4 regions of the Streptomyces sp. NPDC021562 genome follow, and region 1 is predicted to be linked to each of the others. Evidence: riboswitches for the same ligand, from Rfam matches in the RefSeq annotation. Region 1 holds a riboswitch; each other region holds the start of a gene.

What was found. A riboswitch is a leader RNA that binds a small molecule or an ion and turns the genes downstream of it on or off. The one in region 1 is predicted to bind cyclic di-AMP.
Positions count from the first base shown of each region.
Region 2: another riboswitch for cyclic di-AMP. It lies ahead of AB0G52_RS20145 (transglycosylase SLT domain-containing protein); the one in region 1 lies ahead of AB0G52_RS37595 (transglycosylase family protein).
Region 3: another riboswitch for cyclic di-AMP. It lies ahead of AB0G52_RS15580 (C40 family peptidase); the one in region 1 lies ahead of AB0G52_RS37595 (transglycosylase family protein).
Region 4: another riboswitch for cyclic di-AMP. It lies ahead of AB0G52_RS31680 (M23 family metallopeptidase); the one in region 1 lies ahead of AB0G52_RS37595 (transglycosylase family protein).

Region 1 covers NZ_JBFACN010000039.1:41,652-48,892, forward strand. Annotated here, with positions in the region: gene AB0G52_RS37570 (NAD(P)/FAD-dependent oxidoreductase) at 1-301, opposite strand, end outside; gene AB0G52_RS37575 (Ppx/GppA phosphatase family protein) at 734-1,675, opposite strand; gene AB0G52_RS37580 (DUF501 domain-containing protein) at 1,672-2,226, opposite strand; gene AB0G52_RS37585 (septum formation initiator family protein) at 2,256-2,732, opposite strand; gene eno (phosphopyruvate hydratase) at 2,840-4,126, opposite strand; gene AB0G52_RS37595 (transglycosylase family protein) at 4,422-5,135, opposite strand; cyclic di-AMP (ydaO/yuaA leader) riboswitch at 5,139-5,343, opposite strand; gene AB0G52_RS37600 (transglycosylase family protein) at 5,541-6,545, opposite strand; gene AB0G52_RS37605 (transposase) at 6,672-7,130, opposite strand.
Region 2 covers NZ_JBFACN010000012.1:90,827-98,067, reverse strand. Annotated here, with positions in the region: gene fahA (fumarylacetoacetase) at 1-1,174, opposite strand, end outside; gene AB0G52_RS20155 (ATP-grasp domain-containing protein) at 1,451-2,695, shown strand; gene AB0G52_RS20150 (HAD family hydrolase) at 3,062-3,868, shown strand; gene AB0G52_RS20145 (transglycosylase SLT domain-containing protein) at 3,884-4,366, opposite strand; cyclic di-AMP (ydaO/yuaA leader) riboswitch at 4,372-4,567, opposite strand; gene AB0G52_RS20140 (polyprenyl synthetase family protein) at 5,250-6,260, shown strand; gene AB0G52_RS20135 (outer membrane lipoprotein carrier protein LolA) at 6,650-7,241, shown strand, end outside.
Region 3 covers NZ_JBFACN010000009.1:863-8,103, reverse strand. Annotated here, with positions in the region: gene AB0G52_RS15590 (ATP-dependent Clp protease proteolytic subunit) at 44-679, shown strand; gene AB0G52_RS15585 (hypothetical protein) at 687-995, shown strand; cyclic di-AMP (ydaO/yuaA leader) riboswitch at 1,354-1,538, shown strand; gene AB0G52_RS15580 (C40 family peptidase) at 1,542-2,015, shown strand; gene AB0G52_RS15575 (ATP-binding protein) at 2,049-2,507, opposite strand; gene AB0G52_RS15570 (Scr1 family TA system antitoxin-like transcriptional regulator) at 2,741-3,601, shown strand; gene AB0G52_RS15565 (DUF397 domain-containing protein) at 3,611-3,838, shown strand; gene AB0G52_RS15560 (8-amino-7-oxononanoate synthase) at 3,898-5,025, opposite strand; gene bioB (biotin synthase BioB) at 5,173-6,378, shown strand; gene AB0G52_RS15550 (adenosylmethionine--8-amino-7-oxononanoate transaminase) at 6,371-7,241, shown strand, end outside.
Region 4 covers NZ_JBFACN010000025.1:47,335-54,575, forward strand. Annotated here, with positions in the region: gene AB0G52_RS31665 (GNAT family N-acetyltransferase) at 1-2,442, opposite strand, end outside; gene AB0G52_RS31670 (HPr family phosphocarrier protein) at 2,619-2,900, shown strand; gene AB0G52_RS31675 (GntR family transcriptional regulator) at 3,174-3,869, opposite strand; gene AB0G52_RS31680 (M23 family metallopeptidase) at 4,062-4,817, opposite strand; cyclic di-AMP (ydaO/yuaA leader) riboswitch at 4,830-4,993, opposite strand; gene AB0G52_RS31685 (pitrilysin family protein) at 5,185-6,573, opposite strand; gene AB0G52_RS31690 (pitrilysin family protein) at 6,570-7,241, opposite strand, start outside.

The DNA of each region.
Region 1 (7,241 bases):
CCTCGCCGACCAGCGGGGCGATCGTGGCGACCTTGCGGTCCTGGTCGATGGTGGTGACCCGGCCGGTGAGGACCTCCGCCTTCGGCAGCACGCGTCGCAGCGGGACGACGACGTGCCGAGGGGAGATGCTGCCGGCGGCGGCTTCGGGGAGGAAGGGCTGGTAGGTCATGTACGACCGGGGGTCGACGACCGTGACGGTCGCCTCGCCGTAGCGCATCTTCTTGAGGATGCGCCGAGCTGCGTACAGGCCTACGTACCCACCGCCTACTACGAGGATCCTGGGACGCTCCGTGGTGCTCATGGCATCGAGTATCCACCCGCCCGGAGAGCCCTGCTCGTGCGCCCCTTCACAAGCTTTCACAGGGGTCGTGCTACACTCCGCGGCCCACGTGACCCAGGTCATGGTCGTCGGCGGGAACCCACTTCCGATACGACCCGTTGTCAATGCCGCGTGAGCTGCCTCTCCAGGCTTCCGGGGGTGCCGTGAGGGCACCCGATGTCACCCGCACGAGCGCCTCCCGGCACCCTCCACGGACGCTCTCCTGAGCACCCGCCAGGGCCTGTTGAGACCCCTTACGGCCCAACAGGCCCCTCCGGACCCCTCACCTGCGCCGAAATCCTTGTGAAGAACTTCACGAAGGTTTCCGGCGGAGCCTCGTGGCACGGCGTGTCACAGGCCGAAAAACCGCTCATCCGGAGACCTGACCTGCTCAGTCGAGACCTCCGGACACCGTCACGCGACCGACCAGGCGATGCCGTCCAGGATGTCGTGCTCGCTCACCACGACCTCCGTCGCACCCACCCGTTCCATGATCGACTGAAGCACGAGGGCACCAGCGCCGATCACGTCCACCCGGCCCGGGTGCAGGGAGGGCACGGCCGCCCGCTCGGCGTGCGTCGACCGCAGCAGCCACTCGGTGATCTCCCGGACCCGCGCGTAGGGGATGCGGGAGTGGTGGATGGCGGCGGAGTCGTACTCCGGCAGGTCCTGGTGGATCGCCGCGAGGGTGGTGACGGAGCCCGCGAGACCGACCAGGGTGCGCGCCTCGCGCAGCGGCACGGTCTCCTCCGCGAGATCGAGGGCACGCTCGATGTCGGCCCACATGGCGGCGGTCTCGGCCTCGGTCGGCGGGTCGCTGACCCGCCCCTCGTGCACCAGGTGCCGCTCGGTCATCCGCACACAGCCCACGTCCACGGACCGCGCGGCCCGCACGTGCCCGTCACCGACCACGAACTCGGTCGAACCACCGCCGATGTCCACCACGAGGAACGGCGTGGCGAGGTCGTCCCGGCCGCCCAGCTCCCTGGTGGCACCGGTGAAGGAGAACTCGGCCTCCTGGTCGCCGGTGATGACCTCGGGCTCCACGCCGAGGATGTCCAGCACCCCCCGCGCGAACTCGTCCCGGTTCTCGGCGTCCCGGGACGCCGAGGTGGCGACGAACCGCAGCCGCTCGGCGCCGTGCTCCTTGATGACCTCCGCGTACTCCCGGCAGGCGGCGAACGTCCGCGCGAGCGCCTCCGGCGCGAGCCGCCCGGTCCGGTCGACGCCCTGCCCCAGCCGGACGATCGTCATACGGCGGTCCAGGTCGACGAGTTCCCCCGTCTCCGGGTTCACGTCGGCGACCAGCAGCCGGATGGAGTTTGTACCGCAATCGACGGCGGCGACGCGGGTCACTTGTCGTCCTCCGGGGTGTGCGTCGGCGCCGGGTCACCGGCGAGCGTCACGCAGGCACCCTTGGCCCACCACTGCGGCAGCATCGCGATCGCCTCGTCGCCGAGCGGGTTCACGCCCGGCCCGGCCGCCAGCGAGTGCGCCACCAGCACGTGCAGGCACTTCACCCGGTCCGGCATCCCCCCGGCGCTGGGGAACCCCGACAGCTCCTCGATCTCGTCCCGGCGCCGGATGTAGTCCTCGTGCGCGGCCCGGTACGCCGCCGCCAGCTCCGGATCGCTCTCCAGCCGCGCCGTCATCTCCTTCATCACCCCGTTGGCCTCAAGGGTGCCGATCGCCGAGGCCGCCTTCGGGCACGTCAGGTAGTACAGCGTCGGAAACGGCGTCCCGTCCGGCAGCCGCGGCGCGGTCTCCACGACGTCCGGCTGCCCGCAGGGGCACCGGTGCGCGATCGCCCGCAGCCCGCGCGGCGGCCGCCCGAGCTGCTGCTTGAAGGCCTCGACGTCGGCGTCGGTGGGCTCGGTACGCTCAGTGGAGGGCGGAGGCGTGTGCATGACTGTGTTCTGCGTGGCTTTCTGTCGGTTCACTGGTCGGACGCGTCGGATTTGTCGACGCCGTCCCAGACGTTCGCGTACCAGGGCCGGTCGGCCGCCCCGAGGTCCGCGCGCGCCTGCCGGGCGGCACCCGGGTCGATCACGACGTACCCGGTCTCCCCCGGCATCACGTAGTGCAGCCGCTGCCGGATCTGCTGCTCGGCGTACGAGTCGTCCTGCCACCGCGCCTTCAGGTCGCGCAGCTGCTCGACCCGCTGCCTGGCCTGCCGCTGCTGCCGCTGCTGGTCGGCGATCTCGGCGCGCTGGGAGACGTACTGCCGCATCGGATAGGCGAGCGCCACGATCATCGTGCACAGCACGATCGCGAGCAGCGCCGCACGCCCGGTCAGCCGGGAGCGGCGGGCCTGGCGCTTGGTCTGGGAGCGGTAGACCCGGGCCGCCGTCTGCTCGCCGAGCAGCTTGAGCCTGGTCGCGGTGGAGAACCGGTCCCGGTCCCTCACGGCCATGTCCCCGCCTCCCTGATACGTGCGTACGTCCCCGCACACGGTACGGGACCGCGTTCGGGGACGTACGTACGACTGGCTAAGCCTTACCCACGAGAGGCGGTACCGGCTCAGCCCTTGAAGCGGGGGAACGCGGAGCGGCCGGCGTACACCGCCGCGTCGTCGAGGATCTCCTCGATGCGCAGCAGCTGGTTGTACTTGGCGACGCGCTCGGAGCGGGCCGGGGCGCCGGTCTTGATCTGGCCGCAGTTGGTGGCGACGGCCAGGTCGGCGATGGTGACGTCCTCGGTCTCGCCGGAGCGGTGGGACATCATGCACTTGAAGCCGTTGCGCTGGGCGAGCTCGACGGCGTCCAGGGTCTCGGTGAGCGAGCCGATCTGGTTCACCTTCACCAGGAGGGCGTTCGCGGTGCCCTCCTCGATGCCGCGGGCCAGGCGCTCCGGGTTGGTGACGAACAGGTCGTCGCCGACCAGCTGGACCTTGTCGCCGAGCTTGTCGGTGATGACCTTCCAGCCGGCCCAGTCGTCCTCGAACAGCGGGTCCTCGATGGAGACCAGCGGGTACGCGGCGACGAGCTCCTCGTAGTACTCGGTCATCTCGGCGGCCGAGCGGGACTTGCCCTCGAACTCGTACCGGCCGTCCTTGTAGAACTCGGACGCGGCGACGTCGAGCGCGAGCGCGATCTGCTCACCGGGGACGTAACCGGCCTGCTTGATCGCCTCCAGGATGAGGTCGAGCGCGGCGCGGTTGGACTCCAGGTTCGGGGCGAAGCCGCCCTCGTCGCCGAGGCCGGTGGACAGACCCTTGGCCTTCAGGACCTTCTTCAGGGTGTGGTAGACCTCGGCACCCCAGCGCAGCGCCTCCGAGAAGGACTCCGCGCCGATCGGGGCGATCATGAACTCCTGGATGTCCACGTTGGAGTCCGCGTGCGAGCCGCCGTTGAGGATGTTCATCATCGGCACCGGCAGCAGGTGCGCGTTCGGGCCGCCCAGGTAGCGGAACAGCGGCAGGTCGGACGCCTCGGAGGCGGCGTGCGCGACGGCGAGGGAGACACCGAGGATGGCGTTGGCGCCGAGCGAGCCCTTGTTGTCGGTGGCGTCCAGGTCGAACATCGCCTGGTCGATCAGGCGCTGCTCGGTGGCGTCGTAGCCGACCAGCTCCGGGCCGATCTGCTCGATGACGGCGAGGACGGCCTTCTCGACGCCCTTGCCGAGGTAGCGGTTGGGGTCGCCGTCACGGAGCTCGATGGCCTCGAAGGCGCCGGTGGAGGCGCCGGACGGGACGGCGGCACGACCCGTGCTGCCGTCGTCGAGGCCGACCTCGACCTCGACCGTGGGGTTGCCTCGGGAGTCCAGGATTTCCCGGGCTACGACGACGTCGATGGACGGCACGAGCATCTCCTTCTTGGGATGTGACGCTGGTTGTGCAGGGCGCACGCGGACCTGGTCGGCCCTTGCTCAGCCTTGCGACTAGAGCCTAACCGCCCAAGGGCCGTCAGCCGGCCGACCGACCGGCCCGTGGACACCCTGACGGTACTCATTGTTCATGCGCGGAACAAAGGGGGGTCCCGATGAAGAACGGGAGAAGAGCGGGTCAAGGAGCGTGACCGCAAAGAGAAACCCCGCTCCGGTGCGTTCGGGGGAAAACGCACCGGAGCGGGGCGAGCGGGGGACGGGGGTGACCCTCAGGTTCCTACTTCAGGTGCAGCTGCTGGCCCGGGTAGATGAAGTCGGCGTCGTCGACGATGTCCTTGTTCAGCTTGAACAGCGCCTGCCAACCGCCCTTCACCTTGTGCTTCTCGGCGATCGAGCTGATGGTGTCACCCTTGACGACCTTGTACTCGCCGTCACCCTTCTTGACCTTCTTGCCGGTCGGGGTGGTGACGGTCTTCTTGGCGGCCGGACGCTCGGCGGAGCGGGAGGCGGCCTGGGTGTCGGTCGTACGGCTGCTCGTGCCGGCGCTGCCGCTGCTCGACGAGCCGGCGGAGCTGGAGCTGCTGGAGCCGCTGGAGCTGGAGGCGCCCCCGGTGTAGGCGGCGCCGGACAGGCCCTTGCCGCAGACCGGCCAGGCGCCCTTGCCCTGGGCGGCGAGGACCTTCTCGGCGACCTGGATCTGCTGCGCCTTGGTGGCCTGGTTGGCCTGCGGGGCGTAGGCGGTGCCGCCGTACGCGGCCCAGGTGGAGGCGGAGAACTGCAGGCCGCCGTAGTAGCCGTTGCCGGTGTTGATGGACCAGTTGCCGCCGGACTCGCACTGGGCGACGGTGTCCCACTCGGAGGCGGTGGCGGCGGAGGCGCCACCGGCCGCCATCAGCGGGGCGGCGACGGCGGCACCGGTGACACCGGCGACGGCGATGGCGCGGACGGCCTTGGACGGACGACGGTGCTTGCCCTTGCCGGAAAACAGCATGGAAGATCCCCTCACCGACGCCTGCGAGGTGAGCTGTCGGGTTCGGGCCGGTTGAGTTGCCCGGCCGCACGGCCCGCTCTCGCGAGACGCGCGGCTCCACCCCTAGCCGGTTCCGGCGGCCTTTCGGCCGTGAGGCCCCTGAGGGCTCAACTGCCGGACCCGGCGCTTACCTTGGGTCCCCCGCTCCTGCCTACGGCGCTTGACGCGACGACTGTTCCCGGGCGGCCGCTGGCAGGACTCGGCGTTGCGACAGCCGGGGCTCGTGGTGACGAGCGGCCTCGACCGTAATCAGACGATCAGGTGAATTTCAAAGATGATCAGCGCTTCTGAGACTCATCCCACACTTTCACCAAAGCGGACAATAATCTCGAAACGGTCCGTCAACTCCCGCCCCATTTGGCCCGTTCAGCTACCGAGTTTCAGGGTCTGACCGGGGGCGATGTCGTTCGGGTCGGCGCCGATGTCGGCCTTGTTCGCCGCGTAGAGCGCGCGCCACCCGCCGTCGAGGCCAAGGGAGTCGGCGATGGAGGCGAGAGTGTCGCCGTCGCGGACGGTGTAGGTACCGGCGTCGGCGGAGGCGTGACGGCCCGAGGTTGCGACCTCCTGACCGTTTGTCACACTTTCGTCCGCCGAGTCACCGCGATGCTTGCCGCCACCGCTGACGGCACCCGTGTCGACCAGGCTCCAAGAACTGCCGGTCTGCCATGAATGGTCCGAGTCGTCACCGGAGTCCGGAATCACCGGATTCTCGCTCGCCTTCGAGGAGGCGGAGGCAGAAGGCGCCGACTTGTCCGTCTTGCCCGCACTGTCGGACGTGCCGGAAGTGGGCGCCTTGGAGGTGTCACTCGCGCTGGAACTCGGAGCGGGGGAGGCGGATTCGGCCCCTGACCCCTTCGTCGCGGACGACGCGCCGGAATCGCCGGAGTCACTCGCGGAGGACGAGTCCGACAACCCGGACGACGAATCTGCAGAACCGGAGGAACCGGACGAACCATCCGATCCGTCGAGGCCCGTGTCGACGTTCACCGAGGCGTCGTCCGACGAGAGCCCGGCCAGCAGGGCACAGGTCCGCCAGGGCTTGGTGCCCTGGTCCGCGAGTATCTTCTCGGCGACCGCGATCTGCTGCGAACGGCTCGCCTGGTCGGGCGTGGCGGCGTAGTCCGTACCGCCGTACTTGTCCCAGTCGTCCTGGGACATCTGCAGTCCGCCGTAGTAGCCGTTGCCGCTGTCCATGCTCCAGGAGCCGGCGCTCTCGCACTCGGCCACCTTGTCCCAGGTGGTGCCGTCGGCCGCGTTGGCGCTCGCCGCACCGAGCAGCGGGATGGCGATGGCGGAGCCGGTCACTCCGGCCGCGACGAGAAGAGCCGGAGCCTGACGGGGGCGACGGTGACGACCGTTCCCGGAGAGCATGCGGAAACCTTTCGAGCGACAGCGGTGACCTGCGCGACGGGTCCCGCAGGGGCGCCGCGCTGATGGGTGAACGTATCGGCAGACGATCACTTGTCACAAGTTAATGCCGCGCAGATCACGTGAAGATCACAGACTTGAGCGCGCCTCACGTTCTGCTCGACCCCCCGGAGCCCCCACCATGACCTCGAGGGGCGGAACACATGGTTCGCGTCGAACCGGTGCGCTCCCTCCGGCGAGGTTCAGGTGCCTTACGAGTACCGGCCAGAAGCCCTTCTTGAACCACGTGTTCTGCCGGTCCTTGGCGAGCGCCCACGGCCCGTACCGCGCGGGCAGTTCGTCCCACAGGCATCCGGTGCGCAACCTGTGCAGAATTCCGTTCACCTGGGTGCGGACGTCCACCACCCCACGGGCGAACTGACGCCCACGGAAGTGGGCGGTCATCAGCTCCTCCACGAGGGGCCACAGCGGCTCGGGCACCTCCGCCGGCACCGGTGTTCCCGTGCGTTCGTGCCATGCGGTCACCTTGCACTTCACCCCGGACCGCTTCCGCACCTCGCCGAGCGGCCGCACCGTGATGTCGCACATTTTTCTTCTCGTCCACGATGAGACGTACCGCGTTGAGGACAACATGAGCCTCTGCCTCGGCAACGACAAGCCGGGACCCGCGCCTCCCGGTCTTCTCGATGGCGTATCCCC
Region 2 (7,241 bases), on a different contig from region 1:
CGACCCGGCTCCCGCCCGGCCCCGGAGCCCACGCCGACAACGTCACCACGTCCCCGTCCTCCAGGTAGGTCCGCTTCCCGTCGCGGAGTTCGAGCGGCTCCTGTCCGTTCCAGGTCAGCTCCAGCAGCGAGCCGCGTTCCCCGGGCTCCGCGCCGCTCACCGTGCCGGAGCCGTACAGGTCCCCGGTGCGCAGCGAGGCGCCGTTGACGGTCAGGTGGGCGAGTTGCTGGGCGGCGGTCCAGTACATGGTGGAGAACGGCGGCTCGGACACCGTCTGCCCGTTGATCGCGATCGAGATGCGCAGGTCGTAGCCGGCGGGCTCCTCGGTCGTGTCGTCGAGGTACGGCAGCAGCGGATGCGTCCGCCGGGGCGGTGGAACCCGCGCCTCCTCCAGCGCCTCCAGGGGAGTGATCCACGCCGAGATCGAGGTGGCGAACGACTTGCCGAGGAACGGGCCGAGCGGTACGTACTCCCAGGCCTGGATGTCGCGTGCCGACCAGTCGTTGAGGAGCGTGAGCCCGAACACGTGGTCCCGGAAGTCACCCAGTGCGACCGGCTCTCCCTGCCGCGACGGCGCGCCGACGACGAAGCCGACCTCGGCCTCGATGTCCAGCCGCACGGACGGGCCGAACACCGGTTCCGGGTCCGAGGGCGCCTTGCGCTGGCCCGACGGCCGTACGACGTCCGTGCCCGACACCACGACCGTGCCCGCCCGGCCGTGGTAACCGATCGGCAGGTGTTTCCAGTTCGGGGTGAGCGGTTCGGCGGCGTCGGGGCGGAAGATGCGGCCGGCGTTGCGGGCGTGGTTCTCGGAGGCGTAGAAGTCCACGTAGTCGGCGACCTCGAAGGGCAGGTGCAGGGTCACCGCGGACAGCGGGTGGAAGAGCGGTTCCAGCGTCGCGCGGTGCGCGGGGACGCTCACCCACGCGGTCAGCGCGCGGCGTACGTCCGACCAGGTGGTCCGGCCCGCCGCCAGCAGCGGGTTGAGGGTCGGGCGGGCGAGCAGGGAGGCGTAGGGGGAGCCGAGGGCGAGGGCCGCGGCGCCGGCGTCGAGGACGTGGTCACCGAGGCGGACGCCGACCCTCCGCTCCGTGCTCCCGGAGGTCGAGAACACGCCATACGGAAGGTTGTGCGGGCCGAAGGGGTCGCCCTCGGGGACCTCGAAGGGGGGCAAGGGGGGCATGGGGTGGCTGCCTCGCTCTCATCCGTGTCGTGCGTGGCCCGGCCCGGTGGGGGCGTCGTCGGGACGGTGCACGGCGTTCCAAGTGGTCGCGCCACACGTTACGGGTGAGTTGGCTGTCGTGGCAGTGTCTAAAGAGTTCGCAATGTCCGAATAGGCCTTGTCGGAGGGGGCAATTCCGGCTTAGCGTCCTTTGGGGGACACGGACGGGGTGGGTCCGGTCCGTAGGGGGGACACGTGGGGGGACCCGTGGCCAGGAATGCCGTCGGCGTGCCGTTCGAGGCGGACCGCGACGTGCCGGGCCTGATCGTCAAGTTCGGCGACTATCCGCTGCACCACGGCGGGGTCGGCGCGATACGCAGTCTGGGCCGCCTCGGTGTGCCCATGTACGCGATCACCGAGGATCCGTACACACCCGCGGCCTCCTCTCGGTATCTCACGCGGGCGTTCGTGTGGCCGACGACAGGCGCCGAGGAACCGGATCATCTCGTCGAGGGACTGCTGCGCATCGGCCGCCGTATCGGCCGTCCGACCGTGCTGATCCCCACCGACGAGGAGGCCGCCGTCCTGATCGCCGAGCACCAGGACGCGCTCGGCGACCGTTTCCTCTTCCCGCGCGTGGAGCCCGGACTGCCGCGTCGGCTGGCCAGCAAGCAGGGGCTGCACGACCTGTGCGTGGAACACGGCATTCCCAGTCCGGAGGCCGCCTTCCCGCAGTCGTACGACGAGATCGTCGACTTCGCGGAGAAGGCACGCTTCCCGATCGTGGCCAAGAACCGCGAGGCGTTCGTCCGGCGCAAACAGCCCGCCGTCAACGGCACGACACGGATCACCACTCGCGAGGGACTGCTCGCCCTCGCCCGTGACTGGGGTCCCCGTCCGGGTGTCATCCTCCAGGAGTACCTGCCGCGGGAGGAGGCCGAGGACTGGATCGTGCACGCCTACTTCGACGCCGACTCCACCCCGCGCGCGCTGTTCACCGGGGTGAAGGTGCGTTCCTGGCCACCGCACGCGGGCATGACCGCGAACGCGTACGTCGTGGACAACCCGGAACTCGCGGACCTCGCCGCGCGTTTCATCAAACAGATCGGCTTCACCGGCGTCATCGACCTCGACCTGCGCTTCGACCGTCGCGACGGGCAGTACAAGCTGCTCGACTTCAACCCGCGCATGGGCGCCCAGTTCCGGCTCTTCGAGAGCGACACGGGTGTGGACGTGGTCCGCGCCATGCACCTGGATCTGACCGGGCGCCGCGTCCCGGAGGGGGAGCAGCGCGCCGGTCACCGGTACGTCGTGGAGAACATCGACCTGCCCGCCCTCCTGGCCTACCGCCGCAGCGGCTATACGACGCCGCACGCGCCCGGACGGCCGAGCGGCACCGAGCTGGCCTGGCTGGCGGGCGACGACCCGCTGCCGTTCGTCACGATGCTCGCGCGGTTCGTGCGTCCCGGGGCGAAGCACCTCTACCAGATGTGGCGGACCAACCGGCGCGGCTCCGGCACCTCCCGGAGGTAGGCGCCACGTTTCGGCGCCGGACCGGACACCCGCCCCTGACGCTCGCCGCGCCGACGTCCAGTTCGGCGGCGTCACCGTCCCCGTCGAACCGGAGTCCTATCCGCGAGCACGTCCTGCCCGGATCCGCCAGGCGCCTTTCGGCCCGGTCCTGGCGCTCGGCGTCGTGCCAGGTCGCCACGTCAAGGCGGTGGTCGTCGGCGTCGGCCGCAGGAAACCTCTCCGGCCCCCGGCCGGCGCCTCCCGCAGCCGCGCCCGCGCAGACGTCACCGGCCGCACTGACGGCGCCTCACCACCGAGACGGCGGACGCCACTTGAGGCCGAAACGCACCGTGAGTCTCAGGGGCGTGCCGTCCGTATTCTCTGATCATGGTCGCACCTTCCCCGTACTCGCTGATCGCCACCGACCTGGACGGCACGCTGCTGCGTGCCGACGACACCCTGTCGGACCGGTCGCTCGCCGCCCTGGCGCGGGCCGGCCGGGCCGGTGCCACGCACCTCGTGGTGACCGGCCGCCCCGCGCCGAGAGTGCGCCCGCTCCTCGACGATCTCGGCTGCACGGGACTCGCGGTCTGCGGCCAGGGCGCGCAGGTGTACGACGCCGGCACGCACCGTCTGCTGTGGTCGGTCACCCTGGACCGGGAACTGGCGGAGACCGCGCTCGGCAAGGTCGAGGCCGAGGTCGGCCAGGTGTACGCGGCGGTCGATCAGGACGGCGTGGACGGGCTCACGCTCATCGAACCGGGCTACCTGATGCCCCACCCCACGCTGCCCGCCCTGCGCGTGGACCGGCGTGACGACCTGTGGTGCGCGCCCATCAGCAAGGTGCTGCTGCGCCACCACACCCTGTCCGACGACGAACTGGCGGCGACCGCCCGCGCGGTGGTGGGTTCGCTGGCGACGGTCACCATGTCGGGACCGGGGACGGTGGAGCTCCAGCCGTGCGGGGTGACCAAGGCGACCGGGCTGGCGCTGGCCGCCGACCACCTGGGGCTGTGCCCCGAACGGGCCATCGCCTTCGGTGACATGCCCAACGACATCCCGATGTTCGACTGGGCGGCCTACGGAGTGGCCATGGCCAACGCGCACCCCGAGCTCCGGGCGAGGGCCGACGAGATCACCACGTCGAACGAGGACGACGGCATCGCCGTCGTCCTCGAAAGACTCTTCGTCTGATGCGGGGCGCGCCGGTCAGTACGCGCCGTGGACGTTGTCGATCGAGCCGTACCGCGCGGCGGCGTAGTTGCAGGCGGCGGTGATGTTCGCGACCGGGTCGTAGATGTCGAAGGACGTGCCCGCCACGTGGTACGCGTTGAACGTCGGGTCGATCACCTGGAGCAGGCCCTTGGACGGGATGCCGGCGGCCGCGTTGGAGTCCCAGAGGTTGATGGCCCGCGGGTTGCCGGACGACTCGCGGATCACGTTGCGGTAGATGCCGTTGTAGGTGCCCGGGATGCCCTTCTGGGCCATGATCGCGAGCGACTCGCGGATCCAGCCGTCGAGGTTGTTCGGGTACCCGGCGGGCGTCGTCGAGGCCGTGACGGCGGTGGTGGGGGTGGCGGCGGAGGCGTCGGCCGCGCCGATGAGCGGAAGGGCGAGTACGGCGGCGCCGGTACCGGCGGCGGCGAGCGTGCGGGCGATGCGGGTGCGGCGGGACTGGGCGGCAGCAGGCATGGCGAAGTTCCTCTCCGTCGCCTGCGAGGTGAGCTGTCGGGTTCGGGCTCGGGGAGTGCCCGGTCGCGTCACCCGAAGGCGACGCGACTTCACCCCTAGCCGGTCCGGGACGGCGTCCGTCGATGACGGCGGCCGCCCGGTCCGGCGACTTACCTGGGTCCCCCGCTCCTGCCGTGCGAATGAACTCGTCGATGGGTTGGGCCGGGCGGCGGCAGGATTCGGCGTCCGCCCGGCGAGCGGGAACGTATGCGAGAGCACATGTCCGGAACAAGTGGTGGATTCACACAACGCGCCGATTGACCTTGATCTGAGGCGTATGGGGCACTTGATCCTTTGCGGTTGCCAAGCCTCAACTGGCGCACAGGGAAAGGCGAGGCAGGGCGTCGTGCGGCGTGCGGGACACGGGGGTCCGAGTGACCTACTTCACGAAACCGCAATCACGGCAAAAAGGGCATGAGGGATTAGTTGAATCCGTCCGCGTCGCCCAGGGATTCGGTGATTGTCCTAATTGTCTTATTGAATGGAATTGCGGCTCTAGGGAGTGAATGAGTCATTCGGGCGTCATTCGTCGGGCGTGGTCGACGTGTTGACGGCCGATTGCGTCAAGGCCGCGCGGAGCGCCGGGAATTCCCGAGGGGTGGCGTGCGTGATCCTGGTCACCCGGGGAGAGTGCGTCCAGGTGGGTGACATCGGCCAAGTCGGTGGATGTCATGTCTTATCATCTGATCAAAAACATACCGGTCGTGATCCGATGGTGCCCGGGGCGTAACCGTGGGCGCCCTCGGTGATCGAAACCTGACCGGATACGCTGACTTGAGTGATGGCAGCGACCTATCGACAAACCGTGTAATCGCCAGTGGACACCAGCAGACAGGAGACCCTCGTGACCGTCGTCGGGCCGTTCGGGCTGAGCGTGCGGGACCAGGCTCTGGAAGCCGATGTCCAGGCCGGATTGGCGGCTGTCGAGGAAGGCCTGCTAGAGGCCACCAAGAGCGAGGTCCCCTTCATCACGGAGGCCGCGCAGCACCTCGTACGGGCTGGCGGCAAGCGGTTCCGGCCGCTGCTGGTGATGCTCGCCGCGCAGTTCGGCGACCCCTACGCACCGGGTGTCGTGCCGTCGGCCGTCGTCGTCGAGCTGACCCACCTCGCCACCCTGTACCACGACGACGTCATGGACGAGGCCGCCGTGCGGCGCGGTGTGGACAGCGCCAACACCCGCTGGGGCAACTCCGTCGCCGTCCTCACCGGCGACTTCCTGTTCGCGCGTGCCTCGCAGATCCTCGCCGACCTCGGGCCCGAGGCGGTCCGCGTTCAGGCCCTCGCGTTCGAGCGGCTGGTGACCGGCCAGATCCTGGAGACGGCGGGGCCTTCGGACGGGCGCGACCCGGTCGACCACTACCTCGACGTCCTCGGCGGCAAGACGGGCTCGCTGGTGGCGGTCTCCTGCCGTTTCGGCGCGATGATGTCCGGTGCCGACGAGACGGTCGTGGACGTCCTCACCCAGTACGGCGAACGCCTCGGAGTCGCCTTCCAGCTCGCCGACGACGTCCTCGACATCGCCTCCGACTCGCACGAGTCCGGCAAGACCCCGGGCACGGACCTCCGCGAGGGCGTTCCCACCCTCCCCGTGCTGCGGCTGCGGGAGCGGGCGGCCCGGCTGGGGCTGGCCGAGGACATCGCGCTGTGCGAGCTGCTGGACTCCGACCTCACCGACGACGCCCGGCACGCGCAGGCGCTCGCCGCGCTGCGGGTGAACCCGGCGCTGGAGGAGGCGCGCCGGGACGCCGTCCGGTACGCGGAGGAGGCGCGGGCCGCGCTCGCACCGCTGCCCGACTGCGACCCGAAGGTGACGCTGGTGGAGCTGTGCGACGCGGTGGTGCACCGGGCCGGCTAGTCCCGGCACCCTGCCGACCGTGCGGGCCCTGCCGACCGTGCGGGCCCTGCCGACCGTGCGGACCCGTCGGTTCTGCCCGGGGACCGGGCCGGCCTGCGGCCCGACGGCACCTGCCGGCACCTGTCACCTCCTGTGACACACCGGCCTCCGGCATCCCGCGGGAGGCGTTCGCACCGCTTGACCCCTACGGGTCGGTGGAGGCGCCGACCCCCTCGTGTCATACCGCAGTCGTACGCGGAGTTGGCTCCCCGGTCTGACGCCTGAACGCCTCCGATTTGGTGAGATGGAAACCACGGAAATCACCACCGCTCACCGATTCGGGTGAGAATGGCGGCTCAGGGTGGGACACGTGCGAGACGGCCGCCGCCGACGACGGAGGTAAGGCACACATGGCACCGTACGAATCCGACGACAGCGCGGGGATCGCGCAGGCCGACGACGAGCGGCGCGCCGAACGGCGGCGCAAGGCCACGCGGTACGTCGTGCCGGTCACGGTGGTGGGGGTGGCCGCGGCCACGATCGGCCTGGTCCCGGCGCTCGCCGACTCCGGTGACCCCCACCTGCCGAAGATCAGCGCGCAGGAACTCATCAACAAGATCGCAAAGTCGGACGTGCAGCAGCTGTCCGGCACTGTGAAGATCAGCACCGACCTCGGCCTGCCCGACCTCGGCGGCCTGGAGAGCAGCCTGCTGTCCGGCGCCACCCAGGGCGGCGGCGCCGGCTCCTCCGCCGACCCCACCGCCAAGCTCACCGAACTGGCCTCCGGCACGCACACCCTGCGCGTGGCCGCCGACGGACCCGAGAAGCAGAAGGTGTCGCTGCTGGAGAGCGGCGCCGAGTACAGCCTCATCCACAACGGCACGGACGTCTGGGGCTACGACAGCAAGTCCGACGAGGTCTACCACTCCACCGTCGCGGACTCCGGCAAGGAGCGCCACGCAGCCCCGGCCACGCCCAAGGACTTCGCCGACGAGGTGCTCA
Region 3 (7,241 bases), on a different contig from region 1:
TGCTCGGCCGTCGAGACGCCCAGCCGCGAGGAGTGGTACTGCCATGACCCGACCGTCCGCCCGTTACGTCCTGCCCGAGTTCACCGAACGCACGACCGCCGGGCAGCGCACCCTGGACCCGTACTCCAAGCTGCTGGAGGAGCGGATCGTCTTCCTGGGCGCGCCCGTCGACGAGACCTCGGCCAACGACGTGCTGGCGCAGCTGATGTACCTGGAGCACGCGGCTCCGGAGCGGGACATCGCGCTGTACATCAACTCCCCCGGCGGCTCGTTCAGCGCGATGGCCGCGATCTACGACACGCTCCGGTACGTCACCTGCGAGGTGGAGACCGTCTGCCTGGGGCAGGCCGGCGCCGCGGCCGCGGTGCTGCTCGCGGCCGGCACCCCGGGCAAACGCTCGGTGCTGCCCGGCGCCCGCGTGGTGCTGCGGCAACCGGCCCTGCCGGAGCCGGTGCAGGGCCGGCCGAGCGATCTGTTCATCCAGGCGGCGGAGTGGGAAAGGACCCGCGCGATGGTGGAGGAGATGCTCGTCCGGCACACCGGGCGCACCCCCGGGCAGGTCCAGCAGGACCTGGAGCGGGACCTGGTCCTGGACGCGCCGGGGGCGGTGGCGTACGGGCTGGCGGACCGGGTCATGCCCGCGCACCGGCCCCCGCTCGGCCGGCCGCACGCGGGGTGAGCCGCCGATGCTGCCACCGGAGCTGCCGCCGCTGCCCGCGCTGACCCGCGCGGAGGGCGAGCTGATCGACCGTTACCTGGACGTGGTCGACCTGCTGGGCCGTATCAACCCGGCGCAGAACGAGGACACCTACCGCGGTCTGCGCGCCGCGCAGGCGCTGGTGCGCGCGGCGTCCGAGCTGCGCGACGCGCTGGCCCTGATGCATCGACGGGGCGAGACGGAGCTGCACGGGGACACGCTGGCACGGGCGTTGCGGGTGCTCGACGGCGAGCGCCGGACCGCTCGCGTCGCACTCCCGCCCGACTGCGTACGGTGACCTCCGCAGGAGTCCAGGCCGATGCGTCGACGCCACGCCCGGGCCGGAGTTGAAACGACCCAAAGGGGTTACCGCCGTTCGGCGGAGTGTGGCGTGGTTTTACCTGACCGAAAAAGCCGCTCGACTCGCCTGCTCCACAGGGGTCGTGGAGCGCTTCGACGCAGGTCCGGGCCTACGCAGTGGAGTTGACGGAGAATCGAACACAGGGCTGTCCACCCGAACGGGTGGGTGGTGAGTAACCCCACAAATCCCCGGTTCCGTTGGGATTTTCGGACACGAGTGCGTGAAGATCCCTGTCTGACGACAAGCCCCCGCCACCACGGCGGGGCGGTCCGGGCGGACGCCGAGTCCTGCCGCCGCCCGGATGACGTCGACAGCAGTGCATCGGCAGGAGTGGAGGACCCAAGCACGACGGGTCGCCGGAACGGTCACGCCATGACCGGACCGAGCAGCCCTTGGGGTGAAGCCGTGGCAACGCGGCCGGGCAACTTCGCCAGCCCGAATCCGACAGGTCATCCTTCACAGGCGGCTGACGAAGGGTTGCGCATGACTGCGCTCAATCGTGTTCCGTCGCTCATGGCCCGGGCCGGTACGGCCTCGGCGCTGACGATCGCCGCCGTGGGCGGCTCGATCGTGATCCCTGGTGTCGCCTCCGACGCCTCGGCCGCCACGCTGGCGACGAAGGCACTGCAGGTCGCCGCCTCGAAAAAGGGCTCACCCTACCGGTGGGGCGCCACCGGACCGAACAGGTTCGACTGCTCCGGGCTCACGCTGTACTCGTTCAAGAAGGCGGGCAAGACCCTGCCGCGAACGGCGGCCCAGCAGTACAACAAGACCCGTCACATCTCGGCCGGCAGCCGCAAGGCCGGGGACCTGGTCTTCTTCCACTCGGGTTCCAGCGTGTACCACGTCGGCATCTACGCCGGGAAGGGAAAGATCTGGCACGCCCCGAAGACCGGGGACGTGGTGAAGCTCCAGAAGATCTGGACGAAGAGCGTCTGGTACGGCCGGGTCAGCTGACCCCGCCGCGCACCGGCCGGCGGGAGCTCAGGGCTACGGCTCCTGCTGGCCGGCCGCGGTGACGGGGTGGGCCGGGACCGTCCAGGGCAGTTCGACGAAGACCGTCTTGCCGCCCTCCCGGGTGGGGCGGACCCGGAGTCTGCCGCCGTACTCGGCGGTGAGCCAGCGGATGATGACCATGCCGCGGCCGTTGTCCTGCTGGACCGCGGCGGGAAGTCTCCTGGGGAAGCGCGGATGACTGTCCGTGACGCCGATGCGCAGGTGCTCGTCCCGGTCGAGGCCGAGGTCCAGCGTGAAGGTGGGCGACTGCCCGAAGGTGTGCTGCACGGCGTTGGTGGCGAGCTCGGAGACGATGAGGCGGACGGTGTCCGCCGTTTCCGTCTCCGGTGGCAGTCCCCACTCCGCGAGGGTGTCCAGCGCATACGCCCGGGCCGCGGCGACCGAGGCGGGTTCGCTCGGCAGGGTGACGGATGCTTCCAGATGGTCTGCCATGGCGACGTCGTCCCTTTCCTCGGGACCGGAGTCCGACTTCCTCGGGACCGGAGTCCGGCACGGTGGGGATGGTTCGAGTACGGTCCCGGACTGGTACTTCTCCGCCAGACTGCCATTACGGGGCCGGTCGCGGGGAGCGATCCACCAAGATGTGCATATATCTGTCGCTCGAAGCGGTGAACTCTGCGACACCGGACCGTATATGGGCGGCCAGATTGAGTAGGGAGTAGCCCATGCAGAACGGTCCCGCGGTACGCCGCCGGAAACTGGGCGCCGAACTGCGCATGCTGCGCACCGGTGCGGGTCTCACGAGCGGCGAGGCCGCCCGCCTGGTGGGCTGGCACCAGTCGAAAGTGAGCCGGATCGAGACCGGCGCCAGCGGTGTGAAACCGGCCGATGTGCGGTTACTTCTCGACGCCTACGGGGTGGCCGAGGGGCAGCTGCGCGAGTTGCTGCTGGTATTGGCGGGGTCGGAGGACACCGCGGGACGACATCACTGGTGGCACGCCTACCGGGGGGTGCTGCCGCCCGCCTACCGGGATTTCATCAGCCTGGAGTCGCAGGCGAGCGCGATGCGCACGCTGGAGACCTCGGTGGTGCCGGGGCTCCTGCAGACCGCCGAGTACGCCCGCGCGGTGACCCGGGTGGCCGCCGACGGGCTCGACGAACAGGCCCTCGACGCCCTGGTGGAGGTGCGTCTGGCCAGGCAGGACGTGCTCCGGGGTGATCCGCCGCTGAAACTGAGCGCGGTCCTGGACGAGGCGGTGCTGCGCCGGGAGGTGGGCGGCCCGGGGGTGATGGCCCGACAGCTGGAGCGGCTGACGGAGGCGGCCCGGTTGCCGCAGGTGCGGCTCCAGGTGCTGCCGTTCGCGGCGGGGGCGCATGTCGGCATCACCGGCCCTTTCGTAATCTTCTCATTTCCGAGCACTTCTGATCTGGATGTGGTTGTTCTCGACCAGTTGACGAGTAGCCTCTACCTCGAACGGAAAGAAGACCTCCAGGCCTACGCGGAGGCCTTCAACACCCTTCAGATCCACGCCCTTTCACCCGAGGACTCGTTGGATTACATCGCCGGGATAGGTGACGGCGCGTAAGGAGGCACCATGACTGCACTGCCTCGGAACGTACCTTCAAGTACGGATCTGCCCGGTGTGCGATGGCTGCGCAGCAGCTACAGCACCGGAGCGAACAACTGCGTGGAGACGGCACGGCCGCACTCCGGCCCACCGGCCGGGCTGCTCGCCGTACGCGACTCCAAGCACCCCGCCGGGCCCGCGCTGCTCTTCTCCCCCGAGAGCTGGGCGGGTTTCGTGGCCACGTTCACCGGCTGATCAGCCGGTAACCGATTCCGTATCCGCATGCGCGCAAGGCCCGGCCGTGTCACGCCGACTCATGGTCGTGTCTCGCCGATCACACGTACAGCGCGTTCGATCTCGGCCCCGGAGAGGTCGGCACGGGCGGTCAGCCTGAGCCGTGAGACGCCGTCCGGCACGGAAGGCGGACGGAAACAGCCCACGGCCAGGCCTGCCGACCGGCAGTCGGCCGCCCACCGCACGGCCTCCTCCGGGGACGGGGCCCGCACGGAGACCACCGCGGCGTCCGGTCGTACCGCCGACAGGCCCGCGGCGGTCAGCCGTGCGTGCAGTTCGGCGGCCACCTCGCGGGCCCGGGCCGCGCGGGCGGGTTCGCGCCGCAGCAGCCCGAGGGCCGCCAGCGCCGCGCCCGCGGCCGCGGGCGCCAGACCGGTGTCGAAGATGAAGGTCCGCGCCGCGTTCACCAGGTGGTCGATCACCCGGGCCGGCCCCAGCACGGCCCCGCCCTGGCTGCCCAGCGACTTGGACAGGGTCACCGTGACCACCACGTCGTCGGCCCCGGCGAGACGGGCCGCGTACGGCGCGCCCCGCCCGCCGTCCCCGATGACCCCGAGTCCGTGGGCGTCGTCCACGAGCAGTCCGGCGCCGTGCTCCCGGCACGCCTCGGCCAGCGCGGCGAGCGGCGCCGCGTCACCGTCGACCGAGAACACCGTGTCGGAGACGACCAGCGCGGGCCCCTCGCGCGTGCCCAGCGCCTTGCGCACGGCGTCCGGGTCGGCGTGCCCGACGACCTGCGTGCTCCCCCGCGCCAGCCGGCAGCCGTCGATCAGGGAGGCGTGGTTGAGGGCGTCGGAGACGATCAGGGAGCCGTGCGGGCCGAGCGCGGTGACGGCGGCGAGGTTGGCCGCGTAGCCCGAGGAGAAGACCAGGGCCGCCTCGAACCCGCAGAACCCGGCCAGCTCGCGCTCCAGCTCGGTGTGCAGCTCCGTCGTGCCGGTCACCAGCCGGGAACCGGTGGAGCCACCGCCCCACGTCCGGGCGGCCTCGGCCGCGCCCTCGGCGACCTCGGGATGGCGGGCGAGGCCCAGGTAGTCGTTGCTCGCCAGGTCCAGCAGCGGTGAGTCGGCGGGACGGGGGCGCAGGGTCCGTACGAGTCCGGCGCGGCGGCGGAGTTCCGCCTGTTCGTCGATCCAGCCGAACGCCATGGCCCCTCCGGTGCTTTTGTAGGCAATGAACAGACCCTAGCGGGACCGTCGGCCACCCACTGTGTGGTGATACCCACATGTCGATCTGACAGGGTTGTGCGAACTCTCCTTGGCCCGGAGCAGCCTCGTAGTACAGGATCGGCTCTCATGGACCTGCTGAACACGCTGGTGGACAAGGGGCTTCGGCGCGAGCTGCCGACCCGCGAGGAAGCGCTCGCCGTGCTGGCGACCTCCGACGACGACGTACTGGACGTGGTGGCCGCGGCGGGCAAGGTGCGCCGGCAGTGGTTCGGCCGGCGCGTGAAACTCAACTACCTGGTCAACCTCAAGTCGGGGCTGTGCCCGGAGGACTGCTCGTACTGCTCGCAGCGCCTCGGCTCCTCGACCGGCATCCTGAAGTACAGCTGGCTCAAACCCGACGAGGCCTCCAAGGCGGCGGCCGCGGGCCTCGCCGGGGGCGCCAAGCGGGTCTGCCTGGTGGCCTCCGGGCGCGGTCCGACCGACCGGGACGTGGACCGGGTCGCCGGCACCATCAAGGCGATCAAGGAGCAGAACGAGGGCGTCGAGGTGTGCGCCTGCCTCGGACTGCTCTCCGACGGCCAGGCGGAGCGGCTGCGCGAGGCGGGCGCGGACGCCTACAACCACAACCTCAACACGTCCGAGGGGACGTACGGGGACATCACGACCACGCACACGTACGCCGACCGGGTGGACACCGTCAACAAGGCGCACGCGGCCGGCCTCTCGGCGTGCTCCGGGCTGATCGCCGGCATGGGCGAGACGGACGAGGACCTGGTCGACGTGGTCTTCTCGCTGCGCGCGCTGGACCCCGACTCGGTGCCGGTCAACTTCCTGATCCCGGTCGAGGGCACCCCGCTGGCCAAGGAGTGGAACCTCACCCCGCAGCGCTGTCTGCGCATCCTGGCGATGGTGCGGTTCGTCTGCCCCGATGTCGAGGTGCGCATCGCGGGCGGCCGTGAGGTGCACCTGCGCACCATGCAGCCGCTCGCCCTGCACCTGGCCAACTCGATCTTCCTCGGCGACTACCTGACCACCGAGGGCCAGGCCGGCCAGGCCGACCTGGAGATGATCGCGGACGCCGGGTTCGTGGTGGAGGGGTCCGAGGAGACGACGCTGCCCCGGCACCGTGCCGAGGCCAGGGGCGCGGTCCCCGGGGCGCACGCGGGCGCCGGGTGCGGGTCGGAGGCGGGGTGCGGATCGGCGTGCGGTTCCCACGAGGGTTCCGGTGCCCACGCGGACGTGTGCGGTACGGCCGTCGCCAACGAGCCCCGCACCGACCTGGTCGCCGTCCGCCGCCGGGGTGCCGGAACGGACCTCGCGCCCAATGCCTGACCTGAGCCTGCCCGAGCTGCTGGAACTGGACCGGCGGCACGTCTGGCATCCGTACGGTCCGATGCCAGGCCGGGCCGAACCGCTCGTCGTGGAGTCGGCGAGCGGGGTCCGGCTGCGGCTCGCGGACGGCTCGGGCGAACTGGTCGACGGCATGTCGTCCTGGTGGTCGGCGATCCACGGCTACAACCACCCCGTCCTCAACCAGGCCGCGCGCGACCAGCTCGGCCGGATGAGCCATGTGATGTTCGGCGGGCTCACCCACGAGCCCGCCGTCCGGCTGGCGAAGCTCCTTGTCGACATGTCTCCCGCCGGTCTCGAGCACGTCTTCCTGGCGGACTCCGGTTCGGTGTCGGTCGAGGTCGCGATCAAGATGTGCCTCCAGTACTGGCGTTCCCTCGGCCGCCCGGCGAAGCAGCGCCTGCTGACCTGGCGCGGTGGCTACCACGGCGACACCTGGCATCCGATGTCCGTGTGCGACCCCGAGGGCGGGATGCACGAGCTGTGGTCCGGGGTGCTGCCCGGCCAGCTCTTCGCGGACGCGCCCCCGGCGGAGTACGACGAGCGGTACGCCGACCGGCTGCGGTCGATGGTCGAACGGCACGCGCACGAACTGGCCGCGGTGATCGTGGAGCCGGTGGTCCAGGGCGCGGGCGGGATGCGGTTCCACTCCCCCGCCTACCTGCGGGTGCTGCGCGAGGTGTGCGACGCGCACGACGTGCTGCTGGTGTTCGACGAGATCGCGACCGGCTTCGGACGCACGGGGGCGCTGTTCGCGGCGGACCACGCGGCCGTCACGCCGGACGTGATGTGCGTGGGCAAGGCGCTGACCGGCGGTTACCTGACCATGGCGGCGACGTTGTGCA
Region 4 (7,241 bases), on a different contig from region 1:
GGTGTCGACGCCCCGGGGCGCCATCCGCTGCACCACCGGCCGCAGCTCCTCCGGCGGCCCGAACAGCTGTGCCAACTCGGCGTAGGCCCGGCGCAGTTGCTCTTCGTCCGCGAGGTCGAGGCGGACGCCGCCCAGGTCCGCGCGGTGCCGCAGATGGGGAGCGGTGGCCTTGAGGGCGACGGGGTAGCCGAGGTCGCGGGCGGCCCGGACGGCGGCGTCCGGGCTGGGCGCGGGCAGCGCCCGGTGCACGGTGATCCCGTACCTGCCGAGCAGCGCGCAGGTCTGCTCGACGCCGAGGGTGAGGCCCTGGCCGCCCGCCGACAGCGCGCCGACCAGCTCGGCGGCCCCCTTCTCGTCGATGTCGTCGTACTCGGGCACCCGCCCGGGCTCGGCGGCCTCCCGCCGCCACTGCGCGTACTTCACGGCCTCGGCGAGCGCCCGCACGGCGCGCTCGGCCGCGGGGTAGGCGGGGATGAGCCGGGAGTACGAGTGGCGCACCGCGGTGGGAGCCACTTCCGCAGGGGGGACCGGGTGGGCACCGGCGCCCGGTGCCGTCGCTCCCGCCTGCGGTGCGGTACGGCCCGCGGCCGACAGGGCCTGCGCCAGCCCCCCGAGTTCCACGTGCACCACCAGCACGGGCTTCCCGGGCACCGACTCGGCCGCCGACCGCAGCGCCTGGGCCAGCTCGGCGTCCCCCACCGGTCCCTCCCCGATCGCCGGTATCGCCGTCACGACCACCGCGTCGCAGGACTCGTCCGCCAGCGCCCGGGCCAGCGCCCGGTGGAAGTCGGCCGCGGTCGCCCCAGTGGTCAGGTCCAGCGGCCTGGCCGGGCGCAGCCCCTCCGCGAGACACCGGTCGTACGTCAGCAGCCCCAGCGACTCGGAGTTCCCGAGGATGGCCACCCTCGGTCCGGACGGCAACGGCTGCCGTGCGAGCAGCAGACCCGCGTCGACCAGTTCGGTGATCGTGTCGACGCGGATCACCCCGGCCTGCCGCAGCAGCGCGGAGACCGTGGCGTACGGCAGCCGCGTCGCCCGTACCGCGTGCCCCTGCGGCGCCGATCCCGCGCTCTGCACCACGACCAGCGGCTTGACGGCCGCCGTGCGCCGTGCGAGCCGGGTGAACTTGCGGGGGTTGCCGATCGACTCCAGGTACATGAGGACGACGTCGGTCTCGGGGTCGTCGTACCAGTACTGGAGCACGTCGTTGCCGGAGACGTCCGCGCGGTTGCCCGCCGAGACGAAGGTGGACACGCCCGTGGTCCCGGTGACACCCCCGCCCCGCCGGTGCAGCCGGGACAGCAGGGCGATGCCGATGGCGCCGGACTGGGCGAACAGCCCGATGCGGCCGGGGCGCGGCATCTCGGGTGCGAGGGACGCGTTCAGCCGGACGTCGTCCGCCGTGTTCATGACCCCGAAGGCGTTCGGCCCGATGATCCTCATGCCGTACGTGCGCGCTCGGCGGACCAGTTCGCGCTGGCGTTCACGGCCGTCGGGCCCGCTCTCCGCATAGCCGGCGGCGAGGACCACGAGACCCTGGACGCCGTGCTCGCCGCACGCGGTGACGACGTCGGGGACGTGGTCGGCGGGTACGGCGACCACCGCCAGGTCCACCGGTTCCCCGATGTCCCCTACGGAGCGGTGCGCGGGCACCCCGTCGACCTCCTTGAGGTCCTCGGGAAAGGCCCGGTTCACGGCGTGCAGACGACCGGTGAAACCGGCGTCCCTGAGGTTGCCGAGAACGCTGCGGCCCACCCCGCCGGGCGCGCGGCCGACGCCGATCACGGCCACGGAGCCGGGCGCCAGCAGCCTTCGTACCGAGCGGGCCTCGGCACGCTGCTCGCGGGCCTGCTGGACGGCGACCGAGCGGTCCGTGGGCTCCAGACCGAACTCCAGGCGGACGACGCCGTCCTCGAAGCTGCGCTTCTGGGTGTAGCCGGCGTCCGTGAACACCTTGATCATCCTGCTGTTGGCGGGCAGCACCTCGGCGGCGAACCGGCGGATCCCGCGCTCGCGCGCGACGGCGGCGATGTGTTCCAGGAGGGCGGAGGCGACTCCGCGGCCCTGGTGGGCGTCCTGGACGAGGAAGGCGACCTCGGCCTCGTCGGCGGGGGCGGAGGCGGGCGTGCCGTCGGCGCCGATGCGGTCGTAGCGTACGGTTGCGATGAACTCGCCGCCGATGGTGGCCGCGAGTCCCACCCTGTCCACAAAGTCGTGGTGAGTGAAGCGGTGGACGTCCTTGGCGGAGAGTCTGGGGTAGGGCGCGAAGAAGCGGTAGTACTTCGACTCGTCCGAGACCTGCTCGTAGAAGCTGACCAGGCGGTCGGCGTCATCGACGGTGATGGGCCGGATGCGCGCGGTGCCACCGTCGCGCAGCACCACGTCCGCCTCCCAGTGGGCGGGGTACTCGTGCCGGTCCTGCCGGTCCGCCGGGGTCTGCATGGGCCCCAGAGTACGGCTCGCGTCCGACAACGGCGCGAGGCAGTCTGTGGAGGACGGAAGCCGGACCGAGGCCGCGGTCCGGCGACACACCCGGAGGGACTTACGTCCGCTCCGGGGATGCTTCACGATATGGAAAACTGGTCTAGACAACCCTGAACACCGAAGGGCAGCATCACATGGCTGAGCGCCGCGTCAACGTCGGCTGGGCCGAGGGCCTCCACGCCCGCCCCGCTTCCATCTTCGTCCGAGCCGCCACGGCCGCAGGCGTCCCGGTCACGATCGCCAAGGCCGGGGGCAACCCCGTCAACGCGGCCTCCATGCTGGCGGTCCTGGGGCTGGGCGCCCAGGGCGGCGAGGAGATCGTCCTCGCCTCCGACGCCGAGGGTGCGGACGCCGCCCTCGACCGCCTGGCCAAGCTGGTCGCCGAGGGCCTCGAGGAACTCCCCGAGACCGTCTGAGCACCGCAGCGCCCGCACGACCGGGGCCGCGCCGACCCCTCCGGGGGCCGGCACGGCCCCGCTCTTTTCGCGCACGAAAGGCGCACGGCCGCAATCAGCGGCACGCTTCGATAAGTGCGCGCGGCAATGCGGTCGCACTCGGCAGCGGCCCGCGTAAACACACGTGAAAAAGCGCACGCCTGACAGGGGCACATCTGGATATGGGCATGCCGGGAAACGGGCAACGGAAAAACCGCCCCCGCGAATAGCACCTCTTTGTATACGGCGCCCGTGTTAATGCCGCACGCCCGACATGTTTACGGGATGTTGCGAAGTCCTCACACCGTTCGCCCGTTCGGTGGCGCCGGAAAACCGGAGCCGGTGGAAGACCATGGAGCGCTCGGTGTGCAGCGCCGTCACCGCCCGGGCGCGCTCCCCGTCCCCGCGCGCCACCGCGTCCACGATCGCGCCGTGCTCGGCCCAGGACTCCACCGGGCTGACGGGCGCCTCCACCGTGTACATCCAGGCGATCTTGTGCCGCAACTGGGTGAGCGTCGACGTCAGGGCGTGGCTGGCGGAGGCCTGGGCGAGCGTCTCGTGGAACCAGCCGCCCAGCGAGCGCAGGTCGTCGCTGTGGCCCGTCCTGGCCCGCTCCTGACCCAGCCTGACCAGCCCGCGCAGCACCTTCAGGTGGGCCTCGGTGCGGCGCTGGGCGGCCCGCAGAGCGCCGAGCGGCTCCAGGAGCAGGCGCATCTCCAGCAGGTCGGCGGCCTCCTGCTCGGTCGGTTCGGCCACACACGCGCCGGCGTGCCGACGGGTCACGACGAAGCCCTCGGCCTCCAGCGTGCGCAGCGCCTCGCGGACCGGGACGCGCGAGACGCCGTAGCGGCGGGCCAGGAGTTCCTCGGTGAGCCGGCTGCCGCGCTCGTGGACACCCGCGACGATGTCGTCCCGGATCGCCGTGCATACCGAGTGCGCCGGAATACGCATGTCCGACCTCCGCCTTAATCCCCGTGAAACGCCGCCGAGTGACGCCGGTTCCGTGACTCTATTGCAATGCGCGGGAATTTCCGACGGGGGGCCGGAATCCATGAGTATTTTTTGGACAGCGGGGGCGCGAAAACGACGAAAGCCCCGGCCGGCCGCCGGGGCTTCGCAGGATGTCGCCGAAAAAGGCGGACGTCAGACGTTCACGCCGTGTTTGCGGAGGTAGGCGACCGGGTCGACGTCGGAGCCGTACTCCGCGGTCGTGCGGGCCTCGAAGTGGAGGTGGGGGCCGGTGGTGTTGCCGGTGGACCCGGACAGGCCGATCTGCTGGCCCGGGGTCACCTGCTGCCCCACCGAGACGCCGATGGACGACAGGTGGCCGTACTGGGTGTACATGCCGTCGGCCATCTTGATGACGATCTGGTTGCCGTACGCCCCGCCCCAGCCGGTGGAGACGACCGTGCCGGTGCCGACCGCGTGCACGACCGTGCCGGCTGCGGCGTGGAAGTCGATGCCGGTGTGGGAGCCGGAGGACCACAGGGAGCCGCCGGTCTTGTAGCCGGTGGAGACGTACGAGTCGCTGATGGGCGCGACGAAGGCGTTGAGGCGCTTGCGCTCGGCCTCCCGCGCGGCCCGTGCCTTGGCCTCGCGCTCCTTCTCCGCGCGCGCCGCGGCCCGCTCGCGCGCGGCCTGCTCGGCCGCCTTGCGCTCCGCTTCGGCCTGCTGCGCGACGGCCTGGGCGTCGACGTGCTCGGCGACCGAGTCGCTGACCGTGATGACCGGGGTGAGACCGGTCTGCTCTACGGAGTTCTCGGCCGCGAGCGCCGGGGCGGCGGAGACGGTGCCGATGATGCCGGTGGTGGTGAGGGCCGCGATGCCGGCGGCCTGCGCGGTGGTGCGCTTCACGCGGCCGGGACGACGGTGCTTCCCGGAGGCGCACATGAACGCCATGTAGAGGCTGGTCCTTTCCTTCCCTCTCGCCTACCGGGTTAGCTGACGGGTTCGGAGCAGGAAGGTCTCCTACGGACCCCCTCGCGACACGCGCGGGCGCCCGATTCACCCCAGGGACTGCGTGGGTCCCCGGCTCCCCTGGCTCGCGCCGTACGGGGACTCGGCGATGGCTGTCCGGTGCCGCGGGTGCGGCTCGGTGCCTGACGGACAGCCCGAAGGAACCTACGGCGGCGTTCTTTCAAGACTCAAACCGATCGCGGTTTTTGTAGCGCATCCCACAGGGCAGACAGGCAACCTCCGCCCCAATTCGGACATACGAGAGCCCTGGTGGCCGACGGCCGCCAGGGCTCCGCACGCGCGCGTGGAGCTACTCCGCCGCGACGACGGTCACTTCGCCGATGCCGAGGGCCTCGACGGGCTCCCTGATCTGCGCCGCGTCGCCGACGAGGACGGTCACCAGGCGGTCCACCGGGAAGGCGTTCACGACCGCCGCGGTGGCCTCCACGGTGCCGGTGGCGGCCAGTTGCCGGTAGAGCGTGGCCTGGAAGTCGTCGGGCAGGTGCTGCTCGACCTGGTCGGCGAGGGTGCCGGCGACGGCCGCCGCCGTCTCGTACTTGAGCGGCGCCACACCGACGAGGTTCTGCACGGCGACGTCCCGCTCGGCGTCGGTGAGGCCCTCGGCGGCGAGGGTGCGCAGCACCGTCCACAGGTCGTCGAGGGCGGGGCCGGTGTTCGGGGTGTCCACGGAGCCGCTGATGGCCAGCAGGGCGGCACCGGTGCCGTCGGGGGCGGAGCGCAGCACCTGCCCGAAGGAGCGGACGCCGTACGTGTAGCCCTTCTCCTCGCGCAGCACGCGGTCCAGGCGGGAGGTGAGGGTGCCGCCCAGGCAGTAGGTGCCGAGCACCTGGGCGGGCCAGACGCGGTCGTGCCGGTCGGGGCCGACGCGGCCGATGAGCAGCTGCGTCTGGACGGCGCCGGGGCGGTCCACGATGACGACCCGCCCGGTGTCGTCGGCGGTCACCGGCGGCACCGGCCGGGGCTCCGCGGTGGAGCCGGTCCAGGCGCCCAGGGTGTCGCCGAGCAGCGCGTCCAGGTCGATGCCGGTCAGGTCGCCGACGACGACCGCGGTGGCGGTGGCGGGGCGCACGTGACGGTCGTAGAACGCCCGTACGGCGGCGGCGTCGATCTTCTCGACGGTGTCCTCGGTGCCCTGGCGCGGGCGGGACATCCGCGCGGTGGCCGGGAACAGCTCCTTGTAGAGCTGCTTGGCGGCCCGGCGGCTGGGGTTGGCCAGTTCGTGCGGGATCTCGTCGAGACGGTTGCGCACCAGCCGCTCGACCTCGCTGTCGGCGAAGGCGGGCGCCCTGAGGGCGTCGGAGAGCAGCCCGAGGCCCTTGGCCAGGCGGGAGGCCGGGACCTCCAGGCTGATGCGGACGCCGGGGTGGTCGGCGTGCGCGTCGAGGGTCGCCCCGGCCCGCTCCAGCTCGGCGGCGTAGTCCTCGGCGGAGTGCCGGTCGGTGCCCTCGGAGAAGGCCCGCGCCATGATCGTGGCGACCCCGTCCAGGCCGGCCGGTTCGGCGTCCAGGGGCGCGTCCAGGAGCACCTCCACGGCGACGACCTGCTGGCCGGGGCGGTGGCAGCGGAGCACGGTCAGGCCGTTGTCCAGGGTGGTGCGTTCGGGGGCGGGGAAGGCCCACGGCCTGGCCTCGCCCGGCTGCGGCTGGGGATGGAAGTCCATGCTGGCGAGCTCGGTCACTTGGCCGTCTCCTCATCGTTGTCGCCGGCTTCGACCGTGGCTTCGGCCTCGGGGTCCTCGGGCACGTCGGCGTCCTCGACCGCCTCCGGGGACTTGGGCTCGTAGACGAGCACCGCGCGGTTGTCGGGGCGCAGCCGGGCCTTGGCGACCTCCTGGACCTCCTCGGGGGTGACCTGGAGGACGCGCTGAACGGCGGTCAGGGCGAGCTGCGGGTCGCCGAACAGGACGGCGAACCGGCACAGTTCGTCGGCGCGGCCGGCCACGGTGCCGAGCCGGTCCAGCCACTCGCGCTCCAACTGGGCCTGGGCGCGTTCCATCTCCTCCGGCGTGGGGCCCTCCTCGGCGAAACGGGCGAGCTCCTCGTCGATGGCGGCCTCGATGACCGGCACCTCCACGTCACCGGAGGTCTTCACGTCCAGCCAGCCCAGGGACGGCGCGCCGGCGAGCCGCAGCAGGCCGAAGCCGGCCGCGACGGCCGTGCGGTCGCGTCGCACCAGGCGGTTGTAGAGCCGGGAGGACTCACCGCCGCCGAGGACGGTGAGGGCCAGGTCGGCCGCGTCGGCCGCGCGCGTGCCGTCCTCGGGGAGCCGGTACGCGGCCATCAGCGCCCGCGCGGGCACCTCCTCGACGACGACCTCGCGCAGCTGCTCGCCCATGGTCTCGGGCAG